Regions from separate parts of the Brevibacillus sp. MCWH genome, predicted to be linked through region 2. Evidence: riboswitches for the same ligand, from Rfam matches in the RefSeq annotation. Region 2 holds a riboswitch; the other holds the start of a gene.
The links. A riboswitch is a leader RNA that binds a small molecule or an ion and turns the genes downstream of it on or off. The one in region 2 is predicted to bind S-adenosylmethionine.

Region 1: it holds a riboswitch for S-adenosylmethionine, as region 2 does, so the genes downstream of both, ETC00_RS11275 (methionine ABC transporter ATP-binding protein) here and ETC00_RS02635 (aminotransferase class I/II-fold pyridoxal phosphate-dependent enzyme) in region 2, are expected to answer to the same signal.

Annotation. Positions count from the first base shown of each region.
Region 1 is NZ_SDLF01000010.1:96,448-105,690, reverse strand. It holds gene ETC00_RS11310 (GerMN domain-containing protein) at 1-6, opposite strand, end outside; gene ETC00_RS11305 (N-acetylmuramoyl-L-alanine amidase family protein) at 46-1,686, opposite strand; gene ETC00_RS11300 (hypothetical protein) at 1,894-2,304, opposite strand; gene ETC00_RS11295 (hypothetical protein) at 2,384-2,641, opposite strand; gene ETC00_RS11290 (peptide ABC transporter substrate-binding protein) at 2,771-4,396, opposite strand; gene ETC00_RS11285 (MetQ/NlpA family ABC transporter substrate-binding protein) at 4,597-5,436, opposite strand; gene ETC00_RS11280 (methionine ABC transporter permease) at 5,486-6,151, opposite strand; gene ETC00_RS11275 (methionine ABC transporter ATP-binding protein) at 6,153-7,166, opposite strand; SAM riboswitch class I at 7,248-7,363, opposite strand; gene ETC00_RS11270 (LCP family protein) at 7,494-8,471, opposite strand; gene ETC00_RS11265 (methyltransferase) at 8,705-9,243, opposite strand, start outside.
Region 2 is NZ_SDLF01000002.1:223,943-233,185, reverse strand. It holds gene typA (translational GTPase TypA) at 1-1,700, shown strand, start outside; gene ETC00_RS02670 (hypothetical protein) at 1,782-2,012, opposite strand; gene ETC00_RS02665 (deoxyribonuclease IV) at 2,172-3,032, shown strand; gene ETC00_RS02660 (YlaH-like family protein) at 3,036-3,362, shown strand; gene ETC00_RS02655 (hypothetical protein) at 3,373-3,645, shown strand; gene ETC00_RS02650 (hypothetical protein) at 3,851-5,149, shown strand; gene ETC00_RS02645 (DUF5665 domain-containing protein) at 5,153-5,485, opposite strand; gene ETC00_RS02640 (pyridoxamine 5'-phosphate oxidase family protein) at 5,636-6,094, shown strand; SAM riboswitch class I at 6,184-6,296, shown strand; gene ETC00_RS02635 (aminotransferase class I/II-fold pyridoxal phosphate-dependent enzyme) at 6,393-7,559, shown strand; gene ETC00_RS02630 (trans-sulfuration enzyme family protein) at 7,556-8,743, shown strand; gene ETC00_RS02625 (YhcN/YlaJ family sporulation lipoprotein) at 8,778-9,243, opposite strand, start outside.

The sequences.
Region 1 (9,243 bases), on a different contig from region 2:
TTTCATCGGGAACCCCCCTTCTGGTCATGTCGCCTGACTTGCCGCTTACCGGTACGTGAGATAGTACTCGCGAATGGCGGCGGCAAGCGCTTTGGCTACTTTGTCCTGAAACGCCGGCGACGTGAGTTGGGCGTTTTCCGTCGGATTGGAGAGGAAGCCCGTCTCCGTCAGCACGGCCGGCATTTTCGTGTTTTTAATGACGTAAAACGCCGTTTGCTTCACGCCACGGTCGGCAAATTTCGTCGCCCCCTGCAGGTGGCGGTGCACAATCCGGGCAAGGGCCTCGCTGTTGGCGTTGTAGTAGAACGTCTCGGTTCCCCCTGCGGTCGGCTTCGTGAACGAGTTGGCGTGAATCGAGATGAACAAATCCGCATTGCGGCTGTTGGCGAACTCCACGCGCTCTGCCAGGGTCAGATAGACGTCTGTGGTGCGCGTCATCTCCACCTGAAACTCGGGGTACTGCTTCAACTCTGCCGCCAGTTTTTTTGACACGGCCAGGGTAAAGTCTTTTTCCACATTTCCGGCTGTGCCGCTGGCCCCATTGTCGTGGCCCCCGTGCCCCGCGTCGACGACAATCAAAAAGCCTGTCTTGCCGGGAGCAGTCGCAGCAGGCGCCAGTTTGACGGCAATCCCGTCGTTAGTATACTCCAAATTATACTGACTCTTCTGGTTCAGCTCAATGACGACCCGAACCGTCTTTGGCGAAGAACTGTACTGGCTGTAGCGGATATTGGCAATCAACGTGTCGTCTTCAGGCTTGTCCGACGGCGACATCTGATTCGCCTCTTCCGTTTGATCCGGCTGATTCTGCCCATCTGTCTCTTCGACCTCGTCGGCCTTCTGGCTGCCCAGTTTGGCCACCAGGTCGTCGTCCAGCTCGGTCTGCGGCAGATCCAGCACGATGCGGTGCGGTCCCTCCAGGACGAACGTTTCAGGGGTTACTGGCAGCGTGGTGTCGATCCAGACGCTGTCCCCTTCTGCAGCAACACCGGTAAAGCGGCTGAGCCGTTTAATCTCGACGCGGTTGTCCCGTTTGTCCCACGTCATGCGGCCGCCCAATTCCTCTTCCAACCGATCCAGGGGCACGACCTGCTGATCGTCGATGGTGATGGCCTCGGCCGGGTGCTTCCAGGCGAAATCCTTCCATCCCACTTGTTCGGCCACCGCCTGTGCGGAGACGTACAGCGAGTCGCCCATCCGGTAGAAGTCCAGCGACTTGGACGGACTTTTGCCGTTGATCAGCACGGCTGGCGTCTCGTTGGCGATTACCGTGCGGGTGGACGCGTTCCATCCCACCGTGACACCGAGCGATTCAGCGACAAACCGGATCGGCAAAAGCATCCGCTGCTGGCGCACGACCGGCGGAGTGTCCAGCTTCACCTGTTTCCCGTTGACCTTGGCTGCCGTGGAATCAAGCGTGAGCACCAGATTATGTACGCCGCGCTTGATGGTGGCTGTCCGCGCGGCCTCATCCCACTTCACATCGGCGCCCAAGCCTTCGGCGATCACACGGATCGGCACCAGCGTGCGGCCGTTTTGGATAAGCGGCGGCACGTCAGGCTTGACAGCTTGTCCATCGATCATCAGGTTCACCGGTTCTTCCTTGGCGCTGCCAGCTGCCGCAGCCCACCCGGGGATGAGCAGCAGGACCAGCAGAACAAAAAATAGTAACGATCGTCTCTTCATCCTGACCTCCTCCGTTGGTATTTCTTGTTTTGGCATAAACTACCGAGCGGGATGCGCCATAGTATTAGACGCAACAAAGGCGGCAAAGTTTGTAGGAGTTTTGGACCAAATTCAGTCGAAAAAAGATAAAATACGTCGAATTATGTCACGTATTTTCCAGTAATTATTAGTTGACAAAAAAGAGGCGCTTCCTTGGAAGAGAACGCCTCAACGTTTGCCCCAGCCCAGAAAACGTCTTTCCTTCCGGCTGGCCTGGGTGACGGATTTGCCTGTCAAACCTGAGTTTGCCAGGAACTGCTGAATCATGGCGATCACGGCCGGGTTGGAAAGCACCTTGATCGACTCCGCCACCTTGGGATTTTTCAATTGGGGAAACGCACTGCTCAAATGAGGAAGCAAGGGCAGCAGGTCTTCCAAGGAGAGCTTGGGTTTCTCCGGCTCCACTTGGACCGGAGCCCTCCGCCGCCGGCCAAAAATCGACCCCCGCCTGCGAGGGACCGGCTGTACCTTCAAGCGGTTGAGCGTCTCCTTCATCTCCTGCAGTTCACTCCGCACCTGGTCCATTTCGCTGATGATCTGTTCTTTGCTGGTGTATTGAGCATCGGCCAACTGGTTCATTTTCTCAAGCAATTGCGCGAGGGAGACGGTGGTTTTTTTCTTGCCTTTCGTCTTCTGAGCGATAGTCTCACCTCCCCCGCTATTTCATTCGCTTCTTGATGTTGTTTAAATCGCCCAGCTTTACACCCTTTTGGGCCAGCTTGTTCATCAGGCTGTTGACGTCCTCCGTTCGAGCCATCCGCCGAAACTGTGCCACGTACTGATCCAATTCCTGCTCGGTAAACGACTTCCCGAACTTTCTGCCCAGATCGCGCATCACTTCCTTCAGCCCTGCGTCTGTCTTCAGCTTATCTTTCGGTATGGACCTGACCAGGTTCAGCAGCTTTCCAAGATCCACGGCTTCTCCCCCTTGGTACGGTTTATTCCTTGTTACTCTATGACCAAAGAGGCTCGGGGGATTGGTCGATTGTCCCTGTCGGATGAAAAAAAGAAGAGAAGCACACGCATGTGCTTCTCGGTTTTGCCCTTATTCAAAGGAAGCCCATTTCCAGTCGACGTTGCCAAGATCGCTGATGACAACCCCTTTGAGGTTCTCCTTTTGCACCCAGGAGTGGGTGTAGTAGTAGATCGGGATGACGGGCATTTCGTCCATGAAGATGGACTCGGCCTCGGCCAGAATCTGCTTGCGCTTCTCCGTATCATTTTCCATGCTGGCCTGATCCAGCAGCTCCTTGAACTTGGGATGTTCCCAACGGGTGTCGTTGTTGCCGCCCATTTTTTCCTTAAACAACTCCAGGAAGTTGATCGGGTCGTTGAAATCACCCAGCCAGCCCTGGCGGCCGATTTGGAATTTGCCTTGGTGCAGGTCTTCGATGTACACCTTCCACTCCTTGTTTTCCAACCTTACATCGACGCCCAACGCTTTTTTCCATTGATCCTGGATCGCCTGGGCGATTTTTTGGTGCCCTTCTGTCGTGTTGTAGGAGAGGGTGACCGTCGGCAGCTTGGTGATGCCCAGCTCCTTCATGCCTTCTGCCAGCAGCTTCTTGGCAGTCTCCACGTCGTTGTCCTTGAAGTAGCCGTCCTTGTTCAGCGCCATGGTCGGCGGTACAGCCCCCATCGCCGGAAGTTGACCGGCCTGCAATACGTTGTCGATCAGGGATTGACGGTCAATCGCGTAAGCAAATGCTTTACGGATTTTTGCATTATTAAACGGAGGTTGCTCTGTATTGAACTTATACCAGTAGACACCTGCGATGGTCTTGTTGTGCATCTTCCCGGATTCTTTCAACATCGGGATGGCGTCCGTCGGCAGTGCACTTATCGGCGCGCCGGCCCAGTCGAGCTCGTCGCGTTCAAACATGGACAGTTCGGTGTTCTCGTCATCTACCATGGAGAACTCGATTTTGTCCATTTTTACCACGTCTTTATCCCAGTAATTTTCATTTTTCACGAGCACCAGCTTGTTCTTGTGCTCCCATTCCGCCATCTTGAACGGACCGTTCCCCACGTGGGTGCTCGCCTGCATCGCCCAGTTCGGGTTGGATTCAACCAGCTTCTTGTTGACCGGGAAATAGGTCGGGAACGCCGTCAGTTCCTTGAAGAAAGGCGTCGGCCTTTCCAGCTTTACTTCCAGCGTCTTTTCGTCCAGCGCCTTGACGCCGACGTCCTCCGCTTTCGCCTTGTTCTTGTTGTACGCCTCTCCGTTCTTGATGTAGTACAGCTGATACGCGTAGGCTGCTCCGGTCTTCGGGTCGAGCGCGCGCTTCCAGGCAAACTCGAAGTCGTGCGCGGTCACCGGGTCGCCGTTGCTCCACTTGGAGTCGCGCAGATGGAAGGTGTACGTGAGGCCGTCAGCGGATACGTCGATTTTTTCCGCCACGGACTCGTGCGGCTGACCGTCCGCGCCGATCCGGGTAAGCCCGTCAAATGTTGCCCGAATAATGGCCGAAGAGGTTGTATCTTCGGAAAGACCCGGGTCAGCCGTAGGCGGTTCGGAGTGCAGGTTCAACCTCAGCACCTGCGAGCCGGTTTTCTTCGCTTCCTCTGCCTGGGACCCCTGGCTTGGGTTGTCGGAATTGCCTCCACACCCTGCAAGAGCGGCACCGAGCACGAGGAGTGAACTCATTGCAATGAAAATATTCTTTTTCATGCCACTTATCCCCCTTGTCTAAATCTTTCCTCAAATATACCTCTATATATGTTGTTTTTAAACAAGTTTTACGTTGATTTAATAAAATTTTATTTATTTATAAAAAAATTCGTTGGAATGATAAACATTCATGCAAAAGTGGACGGCAAACATAAAAAACGCCCGAATCAGCCGATTCGGGCGTCAGAGGAGGGACGGCCTTAGAATGCCGGCACAACCGCTCCTTTATACGTATCCTCGATGAACTTTTTCACATCCGGCGAGTTCAGCTCTTTCGCCAGCTTTTGGATGGCCTCGGAGTCCTTGTTATCCAGACGTGCTACCAGATAGTTGGCGTACGGAGAGTCCTTGTCTTCAATGATCAGTGCGTCTTCGGTCGGCACCAGTTTGGCTTCCAGCGCGTAGTTGGTATTGATCATCGCCAGATCCACTTCTTCCAGAACGCGCGGCAGCATGGCTGCTTCTACTTCTTTGAACTGCAGGTTTTTCTTGTTTTCGACGATATCTTTTACGGTGCCTTTGATGCCAACACCGTCTTTCAGCTTGATCAGGCCGTTTTTCTCCAGCAGGGCCAGCGCACGGCCGTTGTTGGTCGGGTCGTTCGGCAGAGCGATGGTTGCACCGTCGGCCAGTTCGTCAATCTTTTTGATTTTCTTGGAGTAAGCACCAAACGGCTCGATGTGCACTGCCACCACCGGCACCAGGTTCATGTTTTGGTCTTTATTGAACTGCTCCAGGTACGGAATGTGCTGGTAGAAGTTGGCGTCCAACTGTTGTTCGTTCAACTGCACGTTTGGCTGTACATAGTCGGTAAATTCCTTAACTTCCAGGTTAATGCCCTGTTCTTTCAGTTTCGGCTGGATGAATTTCAGAATTTCAGCATGAGGTACAGGCGTAGCGCCCACTTTCAGGGTGATTTCTTTTTGTTCGCCCCCGTCCGAACCGCCAGACGCATTCGGAGCGGTTTCGGTTTTCGTGCCGCATGCCGCCAGAGACAGTGCCAGTACAGTCGACAGAATGGAAACAGCCCATTTTTTCACAGATGATTACCCCTTTCTCTTTCATATTGTTGTCTTTATGGTAAAGATCTTACTTGCGGCTGAAACGGATTACCAATTTGTCTCCCAGCGTTTGCAAGATCTGAACCAACACCAGCAAAATCACGACAGTAACAATCATCACATCGGTCTGGAACCGCTGGTAACCGTAGCGGATGGCCAGGTCGCCCAGTCCGCCGCCGCCGATCACGCCAGACATCGCCGTGTAGGAAACAAGCGCCACGGTGGTAATCGTAATGCCGGCAATCAACCCCGGACGGGATTCAGGCAGCAGCACGTTCCAAATAATCTGCCACTTGGACGCTCCCATCGACTGGGCCGCTTCGATCACACCGCGGTCCACTTCCCGAAGCGACGTCTCCACCAGTCTGGCGAAAAACGGAGCCGCCCCGATCACCAACGGCGGAATCGCTCCCTTGACCCCCAGCGAGGTGCCGACCAGGATTTTCGTCAGCGGAATCAACATGATCATCAGGATGATAAACGGCACCGAACGCAGCACGTTTACGACAAAGGAAGCAATCGTGTAAAAGACGCGGTTTTCCAAAAGCTGTCCCTTGGAGGTGAGAAACAGCAGGACGCCCAGCGGCAGTCCGATCAGGACGGTAAACAGCGTCGAAAAGCCCAGCATCGTCAGTGTATCCAATGTGGCCTTGCCGATTTCCGCCACATCGACGTTTTCAAACGTCAGTCCCATGTTACATCACCTCCACTTCAAGACCGCGCTGGCGCAGGGTTTCGATCGCGCGGCTGTTCTGCTCCGGATTGCCGCTCAATTCGACGACCAGCTGGCCGTAAGGTGTATCTTTCATCCGCGAAATCGTACCCTGCAGGATGCTGAACATCGTGCCGGTCTCCTGCATGGTCTGGAACAGGATCGGCTGGTACGTCTTTTCGCCCAGGAACGTGATGCGCACAATCGTCTGGTCGCCGGCCGCCTTTTCGTGAGCCACCACTTCCCGCAGCTCGGCGGAATCGGCCACCTGCTCCACGAACTCCCGCGTCGTCGGATGCTGCGGTTTGAGGAACACGTCCAGCACCTTGCCTTCCTCGACGATGACACCTCCGTCGATAACGCCGACACGGTCGCAGATGGAGCGGATGACGTGCATCTCGTGCGTAATCAGGACGATGGTCAGGCCCAGCTTGCGATTGATGTCGAGCAGCAGGGCGAGGATCGAATTGGTCGTCTGCGGGTCGAGCGCGGACGTCGCCTCGTCACACAGCAATACTTTCGGATCGCTGGCCAACGCGCGGGCGATCCCGACACGCTGCTTCTGCCCGCCGGAGAGCTGGCTCGGATACTTGTCGCGGTGTGCTTCCAGGCCGACCAGTGTGAGCAGTTCGTTTACCTTTTTGTCAATCTCCGCCTTGGGCCGCTTGGCCAGCTTCAGCGGAAAGGCCACGTTCTCCGCCACCGTGGCCGAAGAGAGCAGATTGAAGTGCTGAAAGATCATGCCGATTTGGCGCCGCTGCTCCTGCAGCTTGCGGTCATCCAGTGTAGTCAGGTCGACGCCGTCTACGATTACGTGACCGGATGTCGGACGCTCCAGCATGTTGATGCAGCGAATCAGTGTACTTTTCCCGGCACCGGAATGTCCGATGATGCCGAAGATTTCTCCTTTTTCTATGGTCAGGTCAATCCCCAGCAGTGCGGGGACCGTCTTGCCCTGTACCGTGTAGTTTTTGCGCAAGTTTTGCAAGCGAATCATCCGGTTCACCTCCCTATACGGAACAAACCCCTTTTTCGGCATGAAAAAGGGGTTTGCATCGATATCCGATCACATCCACCCTTCTCATCTCTCAAGATTCTCCGATCTTGTAGGAATTGGCACCGCGACACCCATCTGTGCGATGAGCCGGTTGCCGGGCTTCATTGGGCCTGTCCCTCCGCCTCTCTTGATAAGAAGAATTTCTCCGTATATGCTGTTTGTTTGTATTTTCGTTGATACAAATCGGATTATATTCCATTTAAAAAAACGATGTCAATGGAAAATTAAAGGAAAAGTGCAGGGCGATCTGCCCGCTTGAAGAGAGCCTCAGCTCTGCTTCCCGTCCGTTTCCCCCGCGGAATTGGCTTCCGGTTGGGCTTGCAGTTTTTCCTGAACAAAAGCCTGAACACGTTCCACATCAGGAATAAGGACAGCACCGGCGCGATTGGATTCGCTGAACATCCCCATTGGCGGAAGCTGATACTGACCGGGCTGTTCGGTGTTCAGCGTCAATCCGAGCGAGGCCAGCTTCAACATGTCCAGAGAGCTGATGTTGGTCTGCACGTACGGGGTAATTTCTTTCAAAATGGACGGCAGTTGGATCAGCGTGGTGCCGCTCTTCATCTGGTCGGCCAGCGCGGCCATCAGCTTCCGCTGCCGCTCCGTCCGCGTGTAGTCGGACGTCGCGTCGTGACGGAAGCGGACGTATTGCAGCGCCTTGGAGCCGTCAAGCCGCTGCAGCCCTTTTTTCAGATCAATATCGTACATGCCCTTGTCCGTAGGGTCGCGGTACCGCATGTTTTTCTCCACGTACAGCTCCACGCCGCCGACAGCGTCAATCAGATGCTTGAAGCCCTCGAAGTCGGTGATCACATACCGGTTCACCGGCAGCCCGGTAAACTGGCTCACGGTTTCCATCGCCAATTCCGGCCCGCCTTCGACAATTGCCGCATTGATTCGCGCATGTCCGTGGTCGGGAATCTCTACGTAGGTATCGCGCAAAATCGAAAACAAGTCATATCGTTTCGCAACCGGATCAATGCTGAGCAGCATCATCGAATCGGAACGGGGCAGCGCGTTGCTGCGCATGCCGCGCCGGTCAACGCCCATCAACAGGATGTTGACGCGCTCCTTGCCGTCCCACGTGGGAATCTCCGCCGCCTTGGTCGCGCCGCCGGCGGGATGGTCGATTACGTTTGGCTGTTGAATGTCCTCGGCAAATTGATACAGCGAATATCCGTAGTACCCCCCTGCCGCAGCGACTGCCACGATCAGGAGGAGCAGCATTCGTTTCAAAAAGCGCATATGGAAAACGCCACCTTTGTCTCTTTCAGATAATATACTCCCCACTTTGTCTAGTATACTCGAATCCGGTCGAAGGCGGGCACCCTATATTTGGCTGGAATCTTGTTATGTAGGTGCGCATGTGACCTGGCGATGCTTGAATAAAAAATGACACCTCCCTGCTACACGCGGATGAGGTGTCATCACAAACATTGGGCTATGCTATTGTTAAACAGATTGACTGGGCCATCCTGTCACACAGGGACAGCCTCCAGCATTGAGACGGCTGCAGACGTCGGAATGATCCGCTGCAGTTCAAAGCCCGCTTTCCGGAAAAGCGTCCGGAACTCCGCCTCGGTCCGTTCCTTTCCCGTAGCCATGATCATCATTTCCAGATCAATCAACATGGACGGATGCGGTTGATTATTGGCCGGAACGACCATCTCGATCACCAGGAGCTTTCCGTCTTCCCGGATGGCCCGTCGGCAGTTGCGGAAAATGGCAACGGCTTCCTCGTCGTTCCAGTCGTGGATAATGTTCTTCATCATGTACAGATCGCCGCCTGCCGGAACCGATTCAAAAAAGCTGCCGCCGATACACGCGCACCGATCCGCAAGCCCGGCCTCGGCAATGTGCCGCCGGGTGCCCTCAATTACGGCGGGAACGTCATAGATCGCCCCTTTCAGCCCCGGATAAGCATTCAGGATGGCGGTCATTAATCGGCCGTGACCGCCTCCCACGTCGATCACCTTGTCATATGGGGAAAAGTCGTACGCCCGCACCAGCGCCGACG
Region 2 (9,243 bases):
ATCTGGAGCGGGAGCGAGGCATTACCATCCTGGCGAAAACGACGTCCGTCAAATACAAGGAGTATACCATCAACATCCTGGACACGCCCGGCCACGCCGACTTCGGCGGTGAGGTGGAGCGGATCATGAGCATGGTGGACGGTGTGCTGCTTATCGTCGACGCATTTGAAGGCTGTATGCCGCAGACCCGTTTCGTGCTGAAGAAGGCGCTGGAAGCGAAGGTGACGCCGATCGTCGTCGTGAACAAGGTGGACCGGGAAAACGCCCGTCCCCAGGAAGTGATCAACGAGGTGTACGATCTGTTCATCGACCTGGACGCGACGGAAGAGCAGCTGGAGTTTCCGATTGTATACGCATCCGGTCTGCAGGGCATTGCGGGGATGGAGCCGGATCAATTGCAGGGCGACCTGGGCCCGCTGTTTGAAACGATCGTCAAGCACATTCCGGCGCCGGAAGCGGATGAAGCGTCTCCGCTGCAGATGCAGGTCACGATGCTGGATTACAACGACTTTTTGGGCCGCATCGGCATCGGCCGGATTTACCGCGGGACGATCAACGTCAACGACATGGTGGCTGTCGTCAAACGGGACGGCTCGATCAAGCGGATGCGCGTGCAGAAGCTGTTCGGCTTTTCCGGCCTGCAGCGCGTGGAGCAAAAGACGGCCAAAGCGGGGGACATTGTGGCGATCGCCGGACTGGAGGACATCAACGTCGGCGAGACCGTCTGCCACGTCGATCATCCCGACCCGCTGCCCCTGTTGAAAATTGACGAGCCGACGCTGCAGATGACCTTCCTCGTCAACAACAGTCCGTTTGCCGGACGGGAGGGCAAGCACGTCACCTCCCGCAAACTGCGCGACCGGTTGATGGCGGAGCTGGAGACAGACGTGTCGCTGCGTGTGGAGGAGACCGATTCGCCCGACGCGTTTATCGTATCCGGCCGGGGCGAACTTCATCTCTCCATCCTGGTGGAAAACATGCGCCGGGAAGGGTTTGAGCTTGCCGTCTCCAAACCGGAAGTGATCGTGCGGGAAATCGACGGCCAAAAAATGGAGCCGGCGGAGCGCCTGATTATCGATGTGCCGGAGGAGTACACGGGTGCCGTCATGGAGACGCTGGGTCAGCGCAAGGCAGAGATGGTCAACATGATCAACAACGGCTTCGGCCAGGTGCGGATGGAGTTCATCATTCCCTCCCGCGGGCTGATCGGCTACCGCACCGAGTTTTTGACCATTACCCGCGGATACGGCATCATGAACCATTCGTTTGACAGCTACCGTCCGTACGTTCCCGGCAGCGTGGGCGGCCGCCGTGCCGGCGTGCTGATCTCCAACGAGACGGGCACAGCGACCACGTACGGTCTGATGTCCGTCGAAGACCGCGGCGTGATGTTTATCACCCCGGGGACAGAGGTGTACGAGGGGATGATCGTAGGCGAGCACAACCGGGACAACGACTTGACCGTCAACGTCTGCAAGGAAAAGCACGCCACCAACGTCCGCTCGGCGACCAAAGAAGAGACGGTGAAGATGAAAACCCCCCGTCTGCTGACGCTGGAGGAAGCGCTGGAGTATCTGAACGACGACGAACTGTGCGAAGTGACGCCGCAGTCTGTCCGCCTGCGCAAGAAGTTCCTGACCAAGTCGGAGCGGGAGCGCTACGAAAAGCAAAAACGCTGGGAAGCGCAGGCACAGGCGTAACGACAACGGAAGAAGCCGTACTGTCTATACAGGCAGCACGGCTTTTCTTTTTTCCGTCATGCGGTTTGCTCGTGGGATTGGCTACAGCTGTTTCAGGATGTTTAGTTCTTCCTCGGCGAGGATGATCTGCTGCAGCGATTCTGTTCCGTTTCGCACGGTGCTTTGCAGGACACGGACTACGCCGTCCTGGTTTTGCACCACAATCGTTCGCACTTGGCCCAGTCCGCTTTTTCTCACCGAGTCGTACATGGTGCGGTAGGCGAACCGCTCCTGCAAAAATTGCACGCTGGCCATCGCTTGTGCATGTTTCACCCGTTTCCCTCCCGCTCTGCTGAATGGTCACTACTTCATAGGTAAGCGGACGGATCGCGTTTTATGATACTGCTGCATGCGCAGGGTTCTCATTTTGACAGGGCACGGGCCAACTGATAAAGTTAAATGGACAGATTTTATCGTAGGAGTGAAACCAGATTGAAAATCGGATGCCATATCAGCGTTGGCAAGGGACTGGAACAAGCAGTCCTGCGCGCCATTGAGCTGGGGGCGGAATCGCTGCAGGTGTTTACGAAGAACCCGCGCGGTCTGCGCCCGAAAAAAATTGACTACCGGGACGCGACCAAAGGGGTGGACCTGCTGCAAAAGCACGATCTCACCCTGGTCTGCCACACCCCCTACATCACCAACCTGTCTACGCCCAAGCCGGATCTGCAGGAAGTGACGATTCGCTCGATTTTGGAAGATTTGCATATTGCCGAAGCCTACGGGGCGGTCGGCGCCGTGGTGCACTGCGGCAAGCACGTCGGCGAAGGGGAAGAATACGGGACAAAACGAATGGTAGAGACGTTGGACCTGATTCTGGAGCAGTACGACGGTCCGGTCAAGCTCCTGCTGGAAAACACGGCTGGCCAAGGCTCCGAACTGGGACTGACGATCCGGGATCTGATGGAGATTCGCGCCGCCACCCGTTTCCCCGAGAAAATCGGGTTCTGCTTTGACACGTGCCACGCCTTTGCCGCCGGGCAGTGGAGAGGAGAGACGTTTGACGACCTGCTGGAAGAGATGGAGCGGACAGGCTATCTGGAGCACCTGGTGGCGATCCACTTCAACGACAGCAAGGCCCCTTTTGCCAGCCGGAAAGACCGCCACGAAAAAATCGGCAAAGGGGAGATTGGCAGTGAAGCGCTGGCCAAATTCCTGGTGAGCGACAAACTCCAGCACCTGCCTGTTGTATTGGAAACCCCAGTGGAAGACGAACGGGAGTACGCAGACGAGATGGTGTACCTGCACGAACTGCGCCGCGAGGGCCTGGACGCTGCGGGGCAGGAGGGGTGACGCATGGAGTGGTTTGAGCTTGCCTCCACCTATTCACCAGCCGCACCGGACCAGCTGTCGGCGTACGACAGCTTCCGCTTGTGGGCGGACCACTACCGCACCTGGATCATTTTTGTCGAGTTGATCATCGTGTACTATCTCGGGTTTGCCACCCGCTGGCGCATGCCGATTCTGAAAACGCTCCTGTTGTATGTGCTGCTCTTTATCGGCGCATTGATTTTTGCCATTCTGGACGTGCAGCTCCCGGTGAAAAGCGCACTTTTGGTCGCCGTTGCCATTCTGGTGATCGTCAAGATGCGGAACAAGCCGGGAGAACGCAGCGGGAAGTGAGGGAACCGTCGTGAAGCGGGAGGATGCGCTCTACAACTGGCTGCAGATTCAAATCGTCGCCGACGCGCGGCCGGATGACCGGTCCGCTCTGGATACGGCAGCATTTTTCGCGGACATCCTGAGAGAGGACCACCAGGCATCGGAATGCGAGTATCGCCGCGAAGGGGACTGGTACGTGGTTCGCTGCGTCTTCCCCGACGAAGTCTGGGAACGCCGCTATCCCTCGGAGGAAGCGGAATCGCTTTTGGCTGCAATCGAAAACGAACCCCGGTATAACGAGTAGAACCGGCATGAGGCTCCGCCGAACGAAAGAACGGTTGGGACTTCGGCATTATCCCCGTCTCCGCCAGAGGCGGGGTTTTTTTGTGTCGTTTGTCCCAATCTGGTCTCGGCATCCCCCGTTTTTGGTCGTAACTGCAACCTTTGCAGGAAACCTGTCGTCTGTTAGGGTGTCCAGGGCAGGAACTACATAGAGAGGAGAAGGCAGCATGAAGAAAATAGGAACCAAGCCCGTATTGGCAGTCGTGACTGCCGCGGCGATCATCGGGGGAGTGACTCCGCTCCTGGCAGATGCGAGCACCCCCGTACCCGCAACAAACAGCACCAAAGTTGTCATGAACGATGAAAGCAAACACGTCACCCGATACAATCTGAAAGAGTTGGCGGCAAACGATCCGGCGACGCTGAACATGCTGTTGAAAACGCAGGCCGACCACCTGTATCTGGTCGTAAAAGAGATCGGGCTGGACGCCAAATTGCGGACGTACATCGAGGAACATCCGGAAGAGTGGGAGCGCGTCTACCGCGAACACTACGCCGACATCTACCTGGAAGTCCGTTTTGACGTCGATGAACAAGGTTTCATCAGCGTGAAACCGGAGACCCGCGACACAATTACGTACCTGAAAGGGAAAGTGTCGGAACATGTGACCAAAGTAGTCGTCGAAAAGCCAAACGGCGGCACGATCGAAGTGATTCCCACCGCGGAGGATACCTTCACGGTCAGCTTTACGGCGATCGTAAGCGCCACGCCGCAGTACGCGACAGTCAAGGCGTACGTGGACGACAAGCTGGTGGACACCCGCAAGGTGCAGGTAAACACGGGAACTGTCGTGCAGGCCGACGTGCTGATTCACACCTTGGCTCTGTTGGATGAGAAGAAACAGGAACTGAAAGTAAACGGCATCATCAGCCAGGAAGCGGACAAGGTGGTCGTCACGTACAACGGCAAATCCAAAGAAGCGAACGTGAAAAAACTGTGGCAAGGCGTCGGCTCTTTCTCTGTCAGCCTGAAGGACGTACAGGCCGGCAAAGGCAAGGTGTTGATCGCAGCTTACAAAGACGGCAAGAAAATCGATTCCGAATCCGTGGAGCTGAAGGTAATCAACGACGCTGACAAGCCGCACAGCTACCGCATCGAGGGAACCGCAACGATCAATGCCAAGGAAAAACAGGTTCGCGTGAAAGGAAGCATTGACGGCCTGAACGGCAAGGGCAAGGTGAAGCTGTACGTCGTGGCGCCGGACGGCAAAAAGCACGAGGTGAAAGTGAAAGACGGCCGGTTTGAGGCGAAGCTGAAGTACCACGATCGCTCGTACAGCGCGAAAGCAGTCCACCTCGAGCTGTACCTGGACGGCAAACTTGTGGCCAAAGCCGACATCCCGCACAACAAGCCGGTCAACGGCGATGACGATGAAAAAGGCAAAGACAAGGGGAAAGACAAGGATAAGGGACCGAAAGGCAACGGCAATGGGAAAAAGCACGGTGATGACGACGATCACAAATAAGGCTTACTGTCGATAGGCCTGCACGTAATCGATCAATTGGCGGATGTAATCGCCGATAATCGGGACGGACAGGAACTGGCTGAGAAAAGAGCCGAGCAGCACCAGGACGATGGCCGTACCGATCGTCAATCCCAGGCCTCGGGCAAGACCTGCGAGGAAGTTGATCCACAGCAGCTTGCTCGGGGCTGTATAATTTTGAATCACGTCGGCGAGGCGGATATCCTCCAGAAAGAGGGCGATTTTGTCCATCCGTTCGTTCAGTTTGCGCACTTCCTGCAGCTCTGCCAGCAGCTTGTCGATCTTGGCCAGCAAGCGGTCGGTGGGGGATGGGGGCATGCGGCTCTCCTCCTGTCTTGCATTCGTTCCCGTTACGTATCAGTGTAGGAAAAAAACGGGTGAGAAGCAAGGTGTTGGACGGAAAGGTTTGCCTATCGCCAGGCGGGTAGGTACAATAGACGTACATTCCCTTTTCAAGGAGGCATCGGAATGGCTGAAACCGTTTCCCAAACGCTTTCGGAGGAACTGTTCGCGCTTTTGCAGCAGGAGCGTTTTGTCACACTCGGAACGATTGACCACGAGTCCGGCGCTCCGTCGCTCAGTTCCCTTTCCTGGACGTTTGCGCCGACGCCGCAGTTGATCCGTTTCGCCGTAGACAACCGCTCTCGTATTTTGGCCAACATTGCCAAGGAACCGCAGGTCGTGCTGCACTTGATCGGGGCCGGTTCCTCCTATGCCATCAACGGCAGGGCGACGATCAAGACGGAACGGATGGAGAATGTCCCGCTGAAGCTGGCGATGGTGGAAGTGGCCATCGAGGCCGTTCGCGACGTGATGTTCTACGGCTCCCGCATCTCGGTCGAGCCCCAATATGAAAAGACGTACGACAAAAAAGCGGCCAGCAAACTGGACAACCAGGTGATGACCGCATTGAAAAACGCAACGTGATCGGGTTACCAGCATAATGAAAAACAGGTTGACAGGTACTGCCGATTTCGGTAGTATAAGGTCAACCAATTGCAAATTGCATAGCAAACTTCTTATCCAGAGAGGCGGAGGGACTGGCCCGATGATGCCCGGCAACCAATCACCTGTACAAGGGGATACTGGTGCTAATTCCTGCAGAGTGTAACGCTCTGAAAGATGAGAAGGATTTGCTTACGTACGCGTAAACAAAGCCTTCTTTTCAGAGAAAAGAGGGCTTTTTTTAATGCCCTCGGTCATTTTGTTGGAGGGAGAGATCCATATGCATCTGGAGACAAAATTGGTGCAGGCGGGCGTCGCCAAAGACGAGCGGACCGGCGCAATCAGCTTTCCCGTTTACAACGCCACCGCGTATCGCCATCCCGCCCTCGGGCAGAGCACGGGGTACGATTACACGCGCACAGCCAACCCGACCCGGACCGTGCTGGAGCAGACGATTGCCGAAGCGGAAGGGGGAGACGCCGGGTTTGCCTGTGCTTCCGGCATGGCCGCGATACATACGGTCATGGGACTGTTCTCCCAGGGAGATCACCTGGTCGTATCGCTCGATCTGTACGGCGGGACGTACCGGTTGTTCGAGCAGGTGCTCTCACGTTACGGACTTCGCTTCAGCTATGTCGACCTGCGTGACGTGAAGAATCTGGAAGAAGCAATCTGCCCGGAGACGCGGGCTGTTTTTGTGGAAACGCCGACCAATCCCCTGATGCAGATCACCGACATCGCGGCGGTGGCAGAGGTGGCCAAGCGAAACGGGCTGTTGACCATTGTGGACAACACGTTCATGACGCCGTTCTGTCAGCGGCCGCTGGAGTTGGGGGCTGACCTGGTGCTGCACAGCGCGACCAAATACCTCGGCGGCCACAACGACGTCCTCGCTGGATTGATCGTCACAAAGGGTGAAGAGTTGTTCGAAAAAATCCGGTTTTTGCACAATTCGATCGGAGCGGTGCTGGGGCCGCAGGACTGTTGGCTGCTGCTGCGGGGGATGAAGACGCTGGCTCTGCGAATGGAACGCCATCAGACAAATGCCTTGGCGATTGTAAAGACATTGCGGGAACACCCTGCCGTGACGGACGTTTATTATCCCGGTTTGCCGGAGCATCCCGGTTATGAGGTGCAGTGCAGGCAGGCCAGCGGGTTCAGCGGGATGGTTTCGTTCCGCCTGCGCTCGGCTGAACAGGTGGCGCCGTTTCTGGAGAGCTTACGGATCATATCGTTTGCGGAAAGCCTGGGCGGCGTGGAGTCGCTGTGCACCTATCCGGCGACGCAGACGCATGCCGACATCCCGCAAGAGATTCGCGAGTACGTGGGCGTGTGCGACCGGCTGCTGCGGCTGTCGGTCGGGATCGAACATCCCGACGACCTGATCGCTGACGTGTGTCAGGCTCTGGATGCAAGTCTCTCACTGACGGGAGGGAGCGTACGATGAAGTTTGCCACCAAACTGCTGCACGGCACCAGTTGTATCGACCCGGTGACAGGGGCGGCCTCGGTGCCCATTTATCAGGCGTCCACCTTTCACCAGGCTGATCTGGACCGGCCCGTCGTTTACGATTACGCCCGTTCGGGCAATCCCACACGGCATGCGTTGGAAGAGGCAATCGCCGTTTTGGAGGGAGGCGAGCGCGGATTCGCCTTTGCTTCCGGTATGGCGGCCATCTCCAGTGTGTTCATGCTGTTCTCCGCCGGAGATCACGTCGTGGTGGCGGAGGACGTATACGGCGGCACCTACCGCTTCTTGACCAATGTTCTGTCCCGCATGGGGATCGCCGTCAGCTTTGTCGATACCACGTCGTTGGAGCAGGTGGAAGCAGCCATCCGTCCCGAGACCAAGGGCATCTACCTGGAAACTCCGTCCAACCCGACGCTGAAAGTGACGGACATCGCCGCTGTCTGCGCGCTGGCGAAACAGCGGGGACTGCTGGTGATCGTGGACAATACGTTTATGACGCCGTACTATCAGCGGCCTCTGGAGCTGGGCGCGGACGTGGTGATCCACAGCGCGACCAAGTTCATCGGCGGCCACAGTGACGTCGTGGCCGGGTTGGCCGTGACCAAGGAGGCGGCATTGGGTGAGCAGCTCTACATGATCCAAAACGGCATGGGAGCGATCCTCGGCGTGCAGGATTCCTGGCTGGTGCTGCGCGGCTTGAAGTCCTTGAAAGCGCGTCTGGACGTCAGCACGCAGACGGCGGAAAAGCTGGCCCACTGGCTTTCCACACACCCGGCGGTCAGCCGCGTCTACTACACCGGATTGCCGGAACACGACGGTCATGACCTGCAAAACCGGCAGGCGAGCGGACACGGGGCGGTACTCTCCTTTGACGTGGGCAGCCGCGAGCGGGCCAAAGCGCTGTTTGACCGCGTCAAGCTGCCGATTGTCGCCGTCAGTCTGGGTGCGGTCGAAACGATTCTTTCCTATCCGGCGATGATGTCCCATGCCGCCATGCCGCCCGCAGAGCGTAAGCGGCGTGGAATTACGGACGGACTGATCCGTCTCTCCGCGGGCCTGGAGGACGCTGTCGACCTGCTTCAAGACCTGGAGCAGGCATTGGACGCGCTTGGACCCGCAGAGCAGGCGGCAGACGACAAACAGGCATTTTCCTGGGCGTAAGCCCGGAAAATGCCTGTATTGTTTCGGACGATGGTCAGCGGTTCACCGGGATTTTTTCATTTCCCTGCGGTTTGGAGTTGCCGCTTTTGTTGATCCGCTGTTCGTTTTCCCTGGTTGGCGTCTCTTCCCGTTTTTGCACGTCGCGCGGCAGCTGCGGCATGAGCCTCCCGACGATGTCCGCCAGTTCTTCGGCCAAGCCGGTCACGGGACGACCGCGTTGGATGTCAGCAGCCATTTCCCGCAGCCGCTGCACGATGTCGGGGTCGGCCGTGACGATGGCGTTCGCCCCTTGGGGGTCTTCTTTCAGCGCTTCCGCCACCGAGTATTTGATCACGCCCACTTCCGGCCGATCCAGATGGGCGTTGACATCAATGCCGACGACCGCCCACTTGCCCAGGACCACCGCCGTCGCGTCATTGACGTTTTTCACCCGCGTGGCCAGGCGCACCAGCCGTTCAGCGGTTGCCTGCGGCGACTGGTTGTAGGTTGGGGACGGGGCG